2 regions of the Candidatus Borkfalkia ceftriaxoniphila genome follow, and region 2 is predicted to be linked to the other one. Evidence: riboswitches for the same ligand, from Rfam matches in the RefSeq annotation. Region 2 holds a riboswitch; the other holds the start of a gene.

The links. Region 2 has a riboswitch for ZMP and ZTP ahead of ESZ91_RS01900 (DUF3795 domain-containing protein). Riboswitches for the same ligand answer to the same signal wherever they lie in the genome.
Region 1: linked by a shared signal. The riboswitch ahead of pflB (formate C-acetyltransferase) and the one ahead of ESZ91_RS01900 (DUF3795 domain-containing protein) in region 2 are both predicted to bind ZMP and ZTP.

What each region holds. Positions count from the first base shown of each region.
Region 1 is NZ_SDOZ01000003.1:103,780-111,362, reverse strand. It holds gene ESZ91_RS09155 (TrpB-like pyridoxal phosphate-dependent enzyme) at 1-1,247, shown strand, start outside; gene ESZ91_RS09150 (aldose epimerase family protein) at 1,344-2,369, shown strand; gene yfcE (phosphodiesterase) at 2,382-2,918, shown strand; gene ESZ91_RS09140 (diaminopimelate dehydrogenase) at 3,038-4,018, shown strand; ZMP/ZTP riboswitch at 4,167-4,247, shown strand; gene pflB (formate C-acetyltransferase) at 4,303-6,519, shown strand; gene ESZ91_RS09130 (radical SAM protein) at 6,506-7,219, shown strand; gene ESZ91_RS09125 (NAD(P)/FAD-dependent oxidoreductase) at 7,407-7,583, opposite strand, start outside.
Region 2 is NZ_SDOZ01000002.1:387,160-394,742, reverse strand. It holds gene ESZ91_RS01915 (glycine--tRNA ligase) at 1-531, opposite strand, end outside; gene ESZ91_RS01910 (phosphatase PAP2 family protein) at 608-1,471, opposite strand; gene ESZ91_RS01905 (hypothetical protein) at 1,571-1,879, shown strand; ZMP/ZTP riboswitch at 1,937-2,020, shown strand; gene ESZ91_RS01900 (DUF3795 domain-containing protein) at 2,062-2,436, shown strand; gene ESZ91_RS01895 (formate--tetrahydrofolate ligase) at 2,464-4,113, shown strand; gene ESZ91_RS01890 (glutamine--tRNA ligase/YqeY domain fusion protein) at 4,268-5,896, shown strand; gene ESZ91_RS01885 (hypothetical protein) at 5,985-7,070, shown strand; gene ESZ91_RS01880 (CvpA family protein) at 7,100-7,583, shown strand, end outside.

The DNA of each region.
Region 1 (7,583 bases), on a different contig from region 2:
ACGATTTGCGTCCCGTATTCTGCGACGACTGTATCGACCAGGAACTCAACGATACCGACGCTTACATCGATATTCCCGAAGATATTCGGAGTTTTTACAAAACTTTCCGTCCCTCGCCGCTGGTCCGCGCGTATTTTCTGGAAAAGATCCTCGATACGCCCGCCGAGATCTATTATAAGTTCGAAGGCAACAACACTTCCGGCTCGCACAAACTTAACTCCGCGGCGGCGCAGGCGTATTACGCGAAAAAACAGGGGTTAAAGTCCATCACGACCGAAACGGGCGCAGGCCAGTGGGGCACGGCGCTCTCGATGGCGGCGGCATTCTACGGCATCGATCTGACCGTGTATATGGTCAAAGTTTCCAGCGAACAGAAACCTTACCGCAAGGAAGTCATCCGCACCTACGGGGCGAACGTCATTCCTTCTCCCTCCGATACCACCGAGGCGGGCCGTAAAATTCTGGCGGAGCATCCCGGCACGGGCGGCTCGCTCGGCTGCGCCATCAGCGAGGCGGTGGAACAGGCGGTCAAGTCCGATTCCTGCCGCTACGTTCTCGGCAGCGTGCTCGATCACGTGCTTTTGCATCAGTCCGTCATCGGTCTGGAAAGTAAGATCGCTCTGGATAAATACGGAGTGCGGCCCGACACGATCATCGGCTGCATCGGAGGCGGCTCCAACTTCGGCGGACTGGTCGCGCCGTTTATGGGCGATAAACTGCAGGGGAAAAATGAGATCGATTTTATCGGCGTGGAACCTGCCAGCTGTCCTTCGCTCACGCGCGGAAAATTCGTCTACGACTTCTGCGACAGCGCCAGGACGACGCCGCTCGCAAAAATGTACACGCTCGGCTGCGGTTTCATGCCCTCGCCCAATCATGCGGGCGGACTGCGCTATCACGGTATGAGCCCCATCGTTTCCCAACTCTATCACGACGGTTATATGCGCGCCGTGTCCGTCAGGCAGAGCGAGGTGTTCGACGCGGCGGTCATGTTCGCCAAGTGCGAGGGGATCCTTCCCGCGCCCGAATCCAGCCACGCCATCCGCGTCGCCATCGACGAGGCGCTGGAATGCAAAAAGACGGGTAAAAAGAAGACGATCCTCTTCGGGCTCACGGGCACGGGCTACTTCGATCTTGCGGCTTATAAGCAGTACAACGATAAGACGATGACCGACACGATTCCTACGGACGAAGACTTGGCGCAGGGCTTTGCGACCATTCCCGATATTCCGCAGAATCGGGCGTAAAAATGCCGCTTTACCGTTTACAAAGCGGAAACGAAATGCTATAATAGAACGGAGAACGTTGAACTGTTCTCCGTTTTTCAGCAGGAGGGAGAATTTATGATCACGAGCGAAGCGTTTGGCAAAACGGCGGACGGGAGAGAAGTGCGCGCGTATGTTTTGCGCGACGGCGCAAACAGCGCGACCGTTCTGAATTACGGCGGTATCGTACAGAAACTGCTCGTTCAGGGGCGGGAGAACAAGACGTACAATGTCGTTCTGGGTTATGGCAGTCCGTCGGAATACGACGCGAACGGCGGCTATCTCGGCGCGTTCATCGGCCGCGTGGGCAACCGTATCGGCAAAGGGAAATTCACGCTCGACGGCAGGGAATATCGGTTGAACTGCAATGACGGAAAGAATCATCTGCACGGCGGGCACAAGGGATTCAACACGAAAATATTCGACGCCGAAACGGAAGGCGGCGTACTCGTGCTGTCGGGAACGAGCGCGGACGGCGAGGAGAATTACCCCGGAAATCTCCGCATGGAAGTGCGCTATTCCTTTGTAGGCGGCGAACTGAAAATCGAATATACAGCGGTTTCCGATCGGAAAACGCTGATCAATCTTACCAATCACACGTATTTCAATCTGGACGGCGAAGGCTCGGGCGATATTCTCGGGCATACTCTGTATATCGACGCCGACCGCGTGACGACCGCCGATCGGGAACTGATCCCGCACGGCGAATTCCGCGACGTGGAGGGTACGCCTTTCGATTTCCGCAAACCCAAAAAAGTGGGGAAAGACATCGGCTGTACCGACGACTGCGACATTGCCAACGGCGGCGGCTACGATATCAACTACGTGCTGAACAGGCGCGGCGAATATCGCAAAGTCGCGGAAATTGCGGGTGCGGAAAGCGGCGTCGCGATGGAGGTCTGCACGGATCTTCCTGGACTGCAATTCTATTCGGGAAATATGCTCGATACGGAAAAATATAAAAAGAGAACGGGTTTCTGTCTGGAAACGCAGTTTCTTCCCAACGCGGTCAACTGCCCTTCGTATGCCGCGCTCGGCAGTCCCGTCTACGATAAAGACCAAATCTATCATTCGGTCACGGCTTACAAATTTACTGTTCGGTAAAAGGCGGTTTCTATGAAAATACTCATCGCGTCGGATATTCACGGCTCGGAATTTTATTTACAAAAGTTGTTGCAAAGATTTGCCGAAGAAGGGGCAGAGCAGATGATACTTCTGGGCGATATCTATAATCACGGGCCGCGCAACCCACTGCCCGAAGGCTACCGCCCGCTCGGCGTGGCTGCTCTTTTGAATCCGCTCGCCGACCGCCTGACGGTCGTCAAAGGAAATTGCGACAGCGACGTGGATACGCTCATCTCCGATTTCGAGTTTGTGCCCGAAGCGCAGATCTATGCCGACGGCAAAAAGATATTTTTGCAGCACGGCGACAAATTCGATTTCGATCGGCTTCCGAAAAACTGCGGCGATGCGTTTGTGTTCGGCCATATCCATACGGGATTTATCCGCCGCAAGGGCGGCGTGCTGGTCGCGAACGCGGGCTCCGTATCTCTTCCCAAAAACGATACGCCGCGCTCGTATCTGATTTTGGAAAAGGGCGAACTTTCGCTCAAAGATTTCGACGGGAACGTGCTCGCGCGCGAACGGATATAATTGAAACGAAAGTCGGATATAAGTAAATCGAAACACGCGAAGGACGCCGTTGCTTGACAAAATTTGCCTTTCGGTGGTATATTGATGCAGGAAATAAACCGATCAAAAGGAGTTGTTTTATGGAAAAAATCAAAGTGGGCATCGTCGGGTACGGTAATCTGGGCAAGGGTGTGCAGTACGCGCTTTCCCAAAGCGAAGATATGGAAGCGGTGGCGGTATTCACCCGCCGCGATCCGAAGAGCGTGCGTACCGTCCTTCCCGTTGCAGTGGATGCCGTTGAAAATATACAAAATTACGTCGGTAAGATCGACGTCATGATCCTGTGCGGCGGCAGCGCTACCGATCTGCCCGTACAGTCTGTGGAAACCATCCGCGATTTCAATACGGTGGACAGTTTCGACACGCACGCCAAAGTGCCGCAGTATTTCGAGGCGCTCGACGAGGCGGGAAAACGTTCGGGCAAACTGGGCGCCATGAGTATCGGCTGGGATCCGGGCTTGTTTTCGCTCGCCCGCATTTATTTCGGTTCGGTCGCGCCCGATGGCAACACCTATACCTTTTGGGGCAAGGGGGTCAGCCAGGGACACAGCGACGCGATCCGCCGCATCGAGGGCGTGAAAGACGCCAAACAGTACACCGTGCCCGTGGAAAGCGCGCTCGCAAAAGTGCGCGGCTGCGAAAATCCCGTCTTTACGCCGCGGCAGATGCATACGCGCGTATGCTACGTGGTCGCCGAAGATGGCGCGGATCTTGCACGTATCGAGCAAGAGATCAAGACCATGCCCAACTATTTTGCCGATTACGATACGGAAGTGCATTTTGTTTCTCAGGCCGAGTTGAACGAAAAGCACGGAGGTATGCCTCATGGCGGGTTTGTACTCCGTTCCTGTAAATCCGCGAACGACAACGATTTTCTTTTGGAACTTTCTCTGAAACTGGAGAGCAATCCCGAGTTTACGTCGGGTGTGTTGGTCGCCTATGCGCGGGCGGTCGCGCGCATGAACCGCGAAGGGATTTCGGGCGCCGTCACCGCGTTCGATATAGCGCCCAAATATTTAAGCCCGTTGCCGTTTGACGAACAACGTAAAAAACTGCTTTAAAACCTGAGCGCCTCGATTTTTCGGGGCTCTTTTTATAAGGAAAATTCCCGAAAAAACTTCGGTGATTTCCTTGACAAAGAAGGGGCTTTGTATTATACTTTATATAGATAAAAAAATAAATGCGCACACAAGATGTAGTGTATAAAACGAATTTTTCCGCAACTGGTGGGTTTAGCAGGTCACTGCGTGGGAGCGGAAAAAATTTTTGTCGACCACCTGGGCAGTATCGATAGATCTGCGCGGGTTTTTTTATCCCAAAATTCATCCCAAAGAAGGAGCGTGCCATGCAAAAAGAGTTTCAACACGGAAAGTACGAAGAGGAGATCAATGTAAGGGATTTTATTCAGACGAATTATACGCCTTATACGGGCGACGCGGCGTTTTTGGCAAAACCCACCGCGCGCACGAATCAAATGATGGAAAAAGTCAACGCGCTTTTGAAAGCGGAAAGCGAGAAAGGCGGCGTGCTCGACGTAGATACCGAAAGGGTATCTTCGCTTTTATCCTATCCCGCGGGCTATATCGACCGCGAAAACGAACTGATCGTCGGTTTGCAGACGGACGAACCCTTAAAGCGCGGAGTCAATCCCTTCGGCGGGATCCGCATGGCGCGGCAGGCGTGTGAAGCGTACGGCTACAAATTGTCCGACCTCATCGAAACGGAATTCAAATACAAGACCACGCATAACGACGGCGTCTTTCACGTCTATACCGACGAAATGCGCGCCGCCCGCCACGCGGGGCTAATCACGGGACTTCCCGATGCGTACGGCCGCGGGCGCATTATCGGGGATTACAGGCGCGTCGCTCTCTACGGTGTGGATAAACTCATCGAGGAAAAGGAAAAAGACCGGAAACTGTACGGCAAAAAGTTGATGGATGAGAACAATATCCGCGCTTTGGAGGAACTTTACAAACAAATCGAATTTCTCGGTCAGTTGAAAAAAATGGCAAGTCTGTACGGCTTCGATATTTCCCGTCCCGCGCAAAATGCGAAAGAGGCGATCCAATGGACGTATTTCGGCTATCTCGCCGCCATCAAGGAGCAGAACGGCGCGGCGATGAGCCTGGGGCGCGTGAGCACTTTCTTCGATATTTATATCGAGCGCGACATCGCCGCGGGGATTCTGGACGAAGAGGGGGCGCAGGAGATCATCGACGATTTCGTCATCAAACTGCGCATTACGCGGCAACTGCGTACGCCCGAATACAACGATCTGTTCGGCGGCGATCCCACCTGGACGACGGAGAGCGTGGGCGGCATGGGGGAAGACGGCAGGACGCTCGTCACGAAAACTTCTTTCAGGATCCTCAACACGCTGTATACGCTGGGCGCCGCGCCCGAACCCAATCTCACGGTGCTCTGGTCGGAAAACCTGCCGCAGCCTTTTAAAAATTTCTGCGCCAAAGTTTCCATCGACACCGATTCCATTCAGTATGAAAACGACGACGTGATGCGCCCGCTCTACGGCGACGATTACGGCATCGCCTGCTGCGTATCCGCTATGAAGATCGGGAAACAGATGCAGTTTTTCGGCGCGCGCGTCAACCTCGCTAAACTTTTGCTTTTGACGCTCAACGGCGGCCGCGACGAGAAGACGGGCAAACAGATCGCGCCCGCGGGCGAACGATTCGAGGGCCCGCTCGATTATGAAAAAGTGTGGAAAGCATTCCGTACATACGAGAGTTGGATGTGCGATCTGTACGTAAATATTCTGAACGTCATTCACTATATGCACGACAAGTACGCCTATGAAAAAATTCAGATGGCGCTGCACGATACCGAAGTGGAGCGTTTTCTTGCCTGCGGCGTGGCGGGACTTTCGGTCATCACGGATTCGCTTTCCGCCATCAAATACGCGAAAGTGACGCCTGTGTACAACGACGAGGGATTGATCTACGACTTTAAGATCGAGGGTGAATTCCCCAAATACGGCAATGACGACGATGCGGTGGACGATATTGCGGTGGAAATTCTGAAAAGTTTTTCCTCGCAACTCAAAAAGACGCCCGCTTACCGCAATGCTCTGCACACGCTTTCCGTGTTGACTATCACTTCCAACGTGGTCTACGGCAAAAAGACGGGGGCGACGCCCGACGGAAGAGCGGCCGACGAACCTTTCGCGCCCGGTGCGAATCCCATGCATAACCGCGATCTGAGCGGCGCGCTGGCGTCTTTGAATTCGGTCGCGAAACTGCCTTACGAAACGTGCCGCGACGGTATTTCCAATACTTTTTCCATCGTGCCTTCCGCGCTCGGCAAAAACCGCGAGGAGCGCGCGGAGAATTTGTGTGATCTGCTGGACGGATATTTCGGGCAGGGGGCGCACCATCTCAACGTAAATGTGTTCGACCGCGCGAAACTTGTGGCTGCCATGGAGCATCCCGAACTGTATCCCAACGTCACCATCCGCGTTTCGGGGTATGCGGTCAATTTCCACAAACTGTCCAAAGCGCACCAGTTGGAAGTTTTAAAACGTACGTATCATGAAAGAGTATAAAAACGCCCCGTCCGAGCAAAACTCGGGCGGGGAATTCGGTTATATCGATTCAATTTACAGCGGCTCGGGCGTGGACGGCAAGGGACTTCGCGTGGTCGTATTCTTTTCCGGCTGTAATCTTCGCTGTCCGTTCTGCCATAATCCCGAAACGCTTTTCGGGCAGGGAACGCGCACGGGCGTGTCAGCGCTCGTGCAGAAGATACTCCGCTATAAACCGTATCTGAAACGGGGCGGCGTTACTTTATCGGGGGGAGAGCCTTTCCTGCAAAAAGATTTTGCGATTGCCGTCATACGGGCGCTCGCGGAACACGGCGTTCCCGTATGTATCGAAACCAACGGTCAGATCGCCGATGCGGAATTGATCGCGGCTGCGGAATATATCATCTGCGACGTCAAAAATCAGGAGAATGCAGACCTTTCCGCTTATGACGCTTTTCTTTCCGTCTGCGATGCGTTGGGGGCGAGGGTAGAGTTGACTAATGTTTTAGTCCCTTCGAAAAACGATTCCGAAGCCGCGCTCTTTGCTCTTCAAAAATTATACCGTTCCCATCGCGTCAGCGAGGGGATTCGCTTTCTGCCTTTTCGGAAATTGTGTCTGGAAAAGTATGAAAAAATAAAAATGCAATTTCCTTATTTCGATGTGAATGAGGCGGAAGAAGAGGATATTTTGTATGCGGAAAAGTACATTTCAGGCATTTAAACAGTACTATGTGTGACATAATTCGCGATTGGTCGTTATTTGTTTATACCGTTAAATACTTGACATAAACTCTAAAACGTGTTATACTGAGATCAATCAAATTGAGAAAACAAACGCGTAAATATGGGGCGCGATTTGATTTTGATAAAACGGCGACAGTGTTTTCACTGCCGCCGTTTTGTAATGTTTAATTCTTTTTCAGATATTGGATCGCCTGCGTGCCTGCAAGCATTCCGTCGTATACCGCTTTGGCGATCTGCTGTAAGCCTTTCACGCAGTCGCCCGCCGCGTATACGCCGGGGATGTTGGTGGCGCGCTTGTCGTCGGTCACGATCTTGTTGCCGTCGATCTCCAGGCCCAGTTT
Region 2 (7,583 bases):
GCCCTGCGCGGTCTCGGGGCGCAGATAGATTTTATTCTGGCTCTCGTCGGTCACGCCGCGCGAGGTCTCGAACATCAGATTAAAGGTGCGTATGGGCGTCCAGTTGTGCTTGCCGCAGTTGGGGCAAGCCACCTTGTGCTCGGCAATGTACGCCTCCATCTCCTCGTTGGATAAAACGTCGGGATTGACTTTTCCCTTAGAATGGTTTTCGATGAGGTTATCCGCGCGGAAACGCGCCTTGCATTCCTTGCAGTCCATTTTGGGGTCGGTGAAGGACGAGGTGTGCCCGCTCGCCTCCCATACGCGCGAATTCATCAGGATCGCCGCGTCCACGCCGAAAGAATTGTCGCTTTCCTGCACGAATTTTTTCCACCAGGCGCGCTTGACGTTATTCTTGATCTCCACGCCTACGGGACCGTAATCCCAGGTGTTTCCCATTCCGCCGTAAATTTCGCTGCCCGGGAAAATGATGCCCCGCGCCTTGCAGAGATTTACGATCTTATCCATTGTCGCCGCTGTTTTATCAGACATGATAGATTCCTCGTTCTCTTTTCGTTTTTATAATAATTTTACTTTTTTATACGTATAAAGTCAAGTAAAAAGTCGTTTACAGGCGAAGTTTCACGATGAGAAGCGGCGTGACCGTCAGCGCGAAAAAGATCGCCGCGAAATACTGCGCGAAAGTCGACCAGTTGCCGTCGGGCAGAAAGCGGTACAGCAAAAGAAAGGGGACCGCCGCCGCGATGATCGCGATCGCCAGCCGCAGAATGCGTTTCCACCATTTGTTTGCGTCCGCAAAGCAGAAAAATTTCTCTTCGATCAAAAGCCCGATCGCTGCGGCGAGGGTGATGGCGGAGATCTTGAACATGGATTCCGTCATCGTGCGGGCGATAAAGAGAAAGGGCAGCGTAAGAAGGGCGAAAGCGAAAAACACCCACAGCCTTTTTTTGTAGAAGCCCGCATAGACCGTCTGCCAGATGATCGCGAACAGCACGCCGATGGCAAAGCCCGACAGCACGTCGGTGGGATAGTGCACTCCTAAATATAGCCGCGAAAACATGACGCCCAGCACCGCGATTATGGAAAATACGATGACGCCCGGGCGGCGGAACGTGAGCGCGAGGTTACCGAAAAAGGACGCGCTCGCGCACGAATGCCCGCTCGGGCAGGACATATCGATATCCAGATCGTTTGTGGAAACGAAGGGCGTATCCACGTCCACCTTATCCACCACGCCCGCGGCATAGGGACGGGTGCGGCGGATGGCGCTTTTCAGCCCCGTGCAGAAAGCGCTTGCCGAAAGAATGGTCACGAGCATTTTTTCGCCAAGGCTCTTATTGATGCAGAAAAATACGACGGCGATGATGGCGGTGATGAAAATTTCTTCGCCCAGCATCGTCCACGCCGCGAACACAATGTCCAGAAACTGGTTGCGTATGCCTTCCAGCGCCTGTAATATCGCTTGATCCATGTTGCCTCCGAATGCGGATTTTTCGTTTAGTATATCATAATTTCCAAAAAAAGCCTACTGTTTTTTGCGTTACCGTCAGATTTATGGTATAATGAGGGTATGATATCCGTTCGTTTTTTTCTGAAAGAGGGCTACCCCGTTTCCTGCGAACTCAAAGACGGGGAAAACGTGTTTTTCGGCGGCGTCACCGCGCAGGGAGAATTTTTCTGCGAAAAGGGAGTCCCTTATCCCGAAATGATGCTGCGCGCGCTCGTCAACAAATGTATGGACGGGCGTATTCCCGTGCTCTTTGCCAGGGACGAATGGGGCGTAGATCTTGCGCGGTTCGGCTTTGAAAGGGAGGGAGGAAAATATGCGTGCCCGCGCGAGCGGCTGCGCCTGCCGCACGATTGCGAAAAAGCGCCGTAAATTTTTTGCAAACTCTTGCATTGTCGGGAAAAGTATGGTACAATAAAAAAAATTGAAAGAGCGTTCGGCGACTGACGGATTACATAGATCTCTATGGGGAAGCCGAAATTGCGTTTCGTGTCGACCGTCTGGGCAAAAAACGAATGTTTTGCTCGGGCTTTTTTTATTTTACGGAGGGAATTATGAAACGTGAAATGGGACTCGCGCGCTGCGGGCTCGCCTGCTGCCTATGCGCGCAAAACGACGTGTGCGGCGGCTGCGGCGAAGGGGACGCGCCCGAAAAGTCCTGGTGCGAAAACCGCCGTTGCAGCATCGAAAAAAATATCGCGCGCTGCGCCGACTGCGAAACGCTTTGCAAAAAGGGAATGTTTGAAAAGGCGAAACCCTACGCTTTCACGCTGTTTTTAAAGAGATACGGGGAAGAAGAACTTTTAAATTGTCTGGAAAGGAACGAACAAAACGGCATCGTCTACCATCGTGACGGCATTATCGGCGATTACGACGGGTTCGGTGACGCGGAAGCGGTCATTGCGTTTATAAAGACCGGCAAAAGATAAAAAAGACTATTTTCGGAGGTTTTTGATATGTTGAGCGATATCGAGATCGCGGAGAACTGTGCCTTGCGCGACATCGCGGACGTGGCGGCGGAACTGGGCATAGCGCCGCAAAATTTAGAATCATACGGCCGCTTTAAGGCAAAGATCGGCGGCGACTTTTCCGCGCGCAAAGCCAAACTCGTTTTGGTGACCGCCATCAATCCCACCGCCTCGGGCGAGGGAAAGACCACCGTTTCCATCGGCCTTGCCGACGGTATGCGCAAACTCGGCAAAAAAGTCTGCCTGGCGCTCAGGGAACCTTCGCTCGGACCCGTGTTCGGCATTAAGGGCGGCGCGGCGGGCGGCGGCTACGCGCAGATCGTGCCCATGGAGGATATCAACCTGCACTTTACGGGTGATCTGCACGCCATCACGGCGGCGAACAATCTTTTGTGCGCGGTATTGGACAATCATATCTTCCGCGGCAACGAACTGGATATCGACCCCGAAAAAATTTATTTCCGCCGCTGTCTGGACATGAACGACCGCGCCTTGCGCAACGTGACGGTGGGGCGCGGCGGCGAGGGCGTCGAGCGGGAAGAACACTTCGAGATCACCGCGGCGTGCGAGGTGATGGCGATCTTATGCCTCGCGACTTCGCTTTCCGATCTGAAACGCCGTCTGGGCAATATCATCGTCGGCGAAAACCGCAGGGGCGAATATGTGTACGCGCGCGATTTAAAAGCGGAGGGCGCCATGTGCACGCTCTTGAAGGACGCGATCAAACCCAACCTCGTGCAGACGCTCGAAGGCACGCCCGCCATCGTGCACGGCGGACCGTTCGCAAACATCGCGCACGGCTGCAACAGCATTCAGGCGACCTACGCGGCGATGAGTCTTGCCGACTACGTCGTCACCGAGGCGGGATTCGGCGCGGATCTCGGCGCGGAAAAATTTCTCGATACCAAGTGCCGCATCGCGGGCATCGAGCCCGACTGCGTGGTAGTGGTCGCCACCGTCAAGGCGCTCAAACTGCACGGCGGCGCGGACAAAACGACGCTTTCCGAGGAAAATCTCGAAGCGCTGGAAGCGGGCATGCCCAACCTCGTCAAGCATATCGAAAATATCAAGAACGTCTATAAAAAGCCCGTCGTGGTCGCGATGAACCGCTTTGCGAGCGATACGCAGGCGGAGATCGACCTTGTCATGCGCATGACCGAATACGCGGGCGCGCAGGCGGTATTTACCGACGTGTTTTTACAGGGCGGCGAAGGCGGCAAAGAACTTGCCGCGGCAGTCGTCAAGGCGGCGAACCAGCCCAGCCGCCTCGCCTATTCGTACGACCTTCGCGACGGCGTCGTGAAAAAGATCGACGATATCGTAAAGAACGTCTACGGCGGCGACGGCGCGGAATTTTCCGAACTTGCCCTCCGTAAGATAGAGGATATCGAAAAGCGCGGCTATAAAGAACTGCCCGTCATCATCGCAAAGACGCAGTATTCTCTTTCCGATAACGCAAAACTTTTGGCACGCCCGCAGGGTTTTACCGTACACGTGCGCGACGTAATATTAAAGGGCGGCGCGGAATTCATCGTGGCGGTCGCGGGCAATATCATGCTGATGCCCGGGCTCGGCAAACATCCCGCCGCGGAACGCATCGACATCGACGAGGCGGGCAAGATCAGCGGCTTGTCGTAAAAATCGGCTATGCGGGGAACGCTTTTTGCATTCCCCGCATATTTTTTTAAGAAGAGCGTAAATTCTCCGCAAAAACTTTTGCAATTATCGGGTTTTTAGAGTAAAATAGAGGTGTAATTCTAAAATTTACGGCAATAAATACGGAGAAGAACTTATGATCGAAGCGACGAATTTTATCGAACAGATTATCAACGAGGATATAGACGCGGGAAAAGTCACCGCGATCCAGACGCGCTTTCCCCCCGAACCCAACGGCTATCTGCATATCGGGCACGCCAAGAGCATGTTCGTCAATTTCGGGATCGCCCAAAAATACGGCGGCAAATGCAACCTCTTTTTCGACGACACCAACCCGTCCAAAGAAAAGACGGAATTTGTGGACGCCATCCGCGGCGATATCCGCTGGATGGGCTACGAATGGGCGAAAGAGTGCTACGCTTCCGACTTCTTCGACGTCATCTACGATTGCGCGGCGCGCCTGATCAAAGAAGGCAAAGCGTTCGTCTGCGACCTTTCCGCGGAAGAGATCAAAAATCTGCGCGGCACGTTGACCGAACCGGGCAAAGAGAGCCCGTACCGAAACCGTTCCGCGGAGGAAAATTTGCGCCTCTTTACGGAAATGAGAGAGGGAAAATACGCCGACGGCGAAAAATGCCTGCGAGCCAAGATCGACATGAGTTCGCCCAATCTGAATATGCGCGATCCCGTCATCTACCGCATCCTGCACGCGACGCATCACCGCACGGGCGATGCGTGGTGCGTCTATCCCATGTACGACTTCGCGCACCCCATCTGCGACTATCTGCAGGGCGTCACGCATTCTCTCTGTACCCTCGAATTCGAAGACCACCGCCCGCTGTACGACTGGGTGGGCGTTTCCCTCGGATTCTCCCCCAAGCCCCGCCAGATCGAATTTGCGCGGCTGAACGTCACCAATACCGTGATGAGCAAGCGCTATCTGAAAAAACTGGTGGAGGAAAACCTCGTGCACGGCTGGGACGACGCGCGTATGCCTACCATCACGGGCCTTCGCAACCGCGGTATCCCCGCCGAGGCGATCCGCGATTTCTGCTCGCGCGTGGGCGTCGCGAAAGCCAATTCCGAGTGCGAATATTCCTATTTCGAGGCGTGCGTGCGCGAATATCTCAACGCCAACGCCGAGCGCGCCATGGCGGTGTTTTCGCCTTTGAAACTCACGATCACCAATTACGAGGGATCGGAAGAAGTGGATTTCGAGATCAATCAGACCAAAGAGGGCGCGGGCGTCCGCAAAGTAAAATTTTCCAAAAATCTCTATATCGAAAGTTCGGACTTTTCGCTCGACCCGCCGCCCAAATATTTCCGCCTGAAAAAAGAGGGCTACGTGCGCCTGAAAAACGCCTATATCGTGCGCTGCGACGACGTTTTGTTGGACGAAAACGGCAACGCGAAGGAAGTTTTGTGCACGTATATCCCCGAAAGCCGCAGCGGCAGCGATACGAGCGGCATCAAGGTAAAGGGCGTCATTCATTGGGTGGATGCGGAAACGGCGGCGGACGTGACCGTGAAACAGTATCAGAGCCTTTTGCGCGATGCGGACTATGCGGGACAGGATTTCAACGAGCGTTTCAACGCGGAGAGCGAAAAGATTTTTACCGCCAAAGCGGAGCCCTATCTCGCGGAGGCAAAGGAGGGAACGCCTTTCCAGTTGATGCGTACGGGATACTATAAAAAGAGCGAAGAAAACGGAGCGGCGGTACTCTCGGAGATCGTTTCTCTGAAGGATAATTTTAACAAGAAGTAGGCCGCGCGAATTGAAAAATGCGATTGACATTTGAGCGGTTAGCAGTTATAATAAGAATACAGTAAAAAAATATTTAAGGGTGGTCATCGTGAAAATCTGTAAGAATTGCGGCCGCGAATCCGAGGAAGGGAAGATACGGTGTCCTTTCTGCGGATACCTGTTCGAGGATGAAATGGACAGCGTGCTGCGGGAAATGAGTTTAAATCTGAATAGTTTTAAAGAGGAACTTACGGCGCCCAAGCCGCAGCAGACGGGCATAAGCGCGCCCGCGCAGCCTTCGGTTTCCGCCGCCGCGTCCGCGGATCCCGTGCTGGCGGCTGCATATGCCGTGCGCGAGACGCCGAGTCCCGCCGCTTATCCCGCAAGGATCTCCTATCCCGCGCCGCAAAGCGCGGCAGAGCCGGAAGATCTGAAACTGGAAGTCGCCAACCTGAAAGGGCAACTGACCGCCATGCAGGGCGAGTTGGGCCGCCTGAGTATGCAGCGCGGCGTGCAAATGCAGCAAAATCCCGTTTCGTATCAACCTATACCCGCGCCCGCGCAGCCCGTGTATTTCGCAAATACATACGGTTACCCTGCGCCCGTTCCCGCCGAAGGCGTCTATTCGCAGATCCCCGAAGCGAAAGATCCCGCTGCGCCCGCGTATGCGAACGCGGGTAAAGACAAAGCGGATTCCGCGCGCAGCAAGAGGCGCATCGTTCTGGCGGTGTTTACGACCCTTTTTCTGGCGGCGAGCATCGCGTCTTTCTTTTTGAATTGGATCAAGTTCGAAGCGTTCGAAGGTTTTACGGGTTTCGAAGCGATAAACCACGTGTTCGGGATCAAGGGCGGCGAGCCGTTTGAAGCGTATCTGAATATCATCCGCGCCCACGAATTTGCGGGCAGCGCGATGATCGCGAAACTGTGTCTGAATTTTTGCTTTTATGTCGTAAAATACGGCGTCGTCGTATATGCGGCGCTGTTGGTATTAAGTTTGCCCATACTGTTCAGTCTGGGCGGACGCATCCGTTTCAAGGCGTGGCACGCGTTTTTTGCATGGACGTCCGCGCTCGCGGCTGTACTTTTGTTTGCGGTTTTCTGCTGGGTAAGCGGCTTTTCGGCGATGACTTTGTTTTTCCTCGGCGGCGCCGCGGCGAACGTATTGAGGGGATTCTTTCTTTTGTTCTATAAATAAACGGCGTTTTGTCGTTTGCGAGGGTGTACATGAGTATCATTATTGACGTAATTTTATGTTTGCTTGCGGTTCTGGTCTTTTTCCTCGGATACCGCAAAGGTTTTTTGCAGAAGGCATGGTGGCTGGTCGATCTGGTCGTCATCATTCTGTTGTTCATGATGCTCTCTCCGACGATTTTAAAATGGATCGAAGCGAATACCGCGTGGAAAAATTCTCTCGTTGACTGGATTGGTTCGTTTACCGGCAGCGTGCCGCAGATCCAGCCCGAGTCGGTGGCATACTTTATTTTAAAAGCGGGCATCTGTCTGGCTTTGGGGATCGTGGTCGTCATTATCATGCTGATCGTGAAATTCCTTTTGAAAAAACTGATCACTTTGAAAGTTTTCGAGATCATCGACAAGATTCTGGGCGGGGTATATTCGGTCGCGGTCATGACGCTGATCCTGTTGGTCATAGGCGGCGTTCTGGGTACGTTCGTGAATTTTGCGCCTATCCAAAGTCTGAGCGACACTT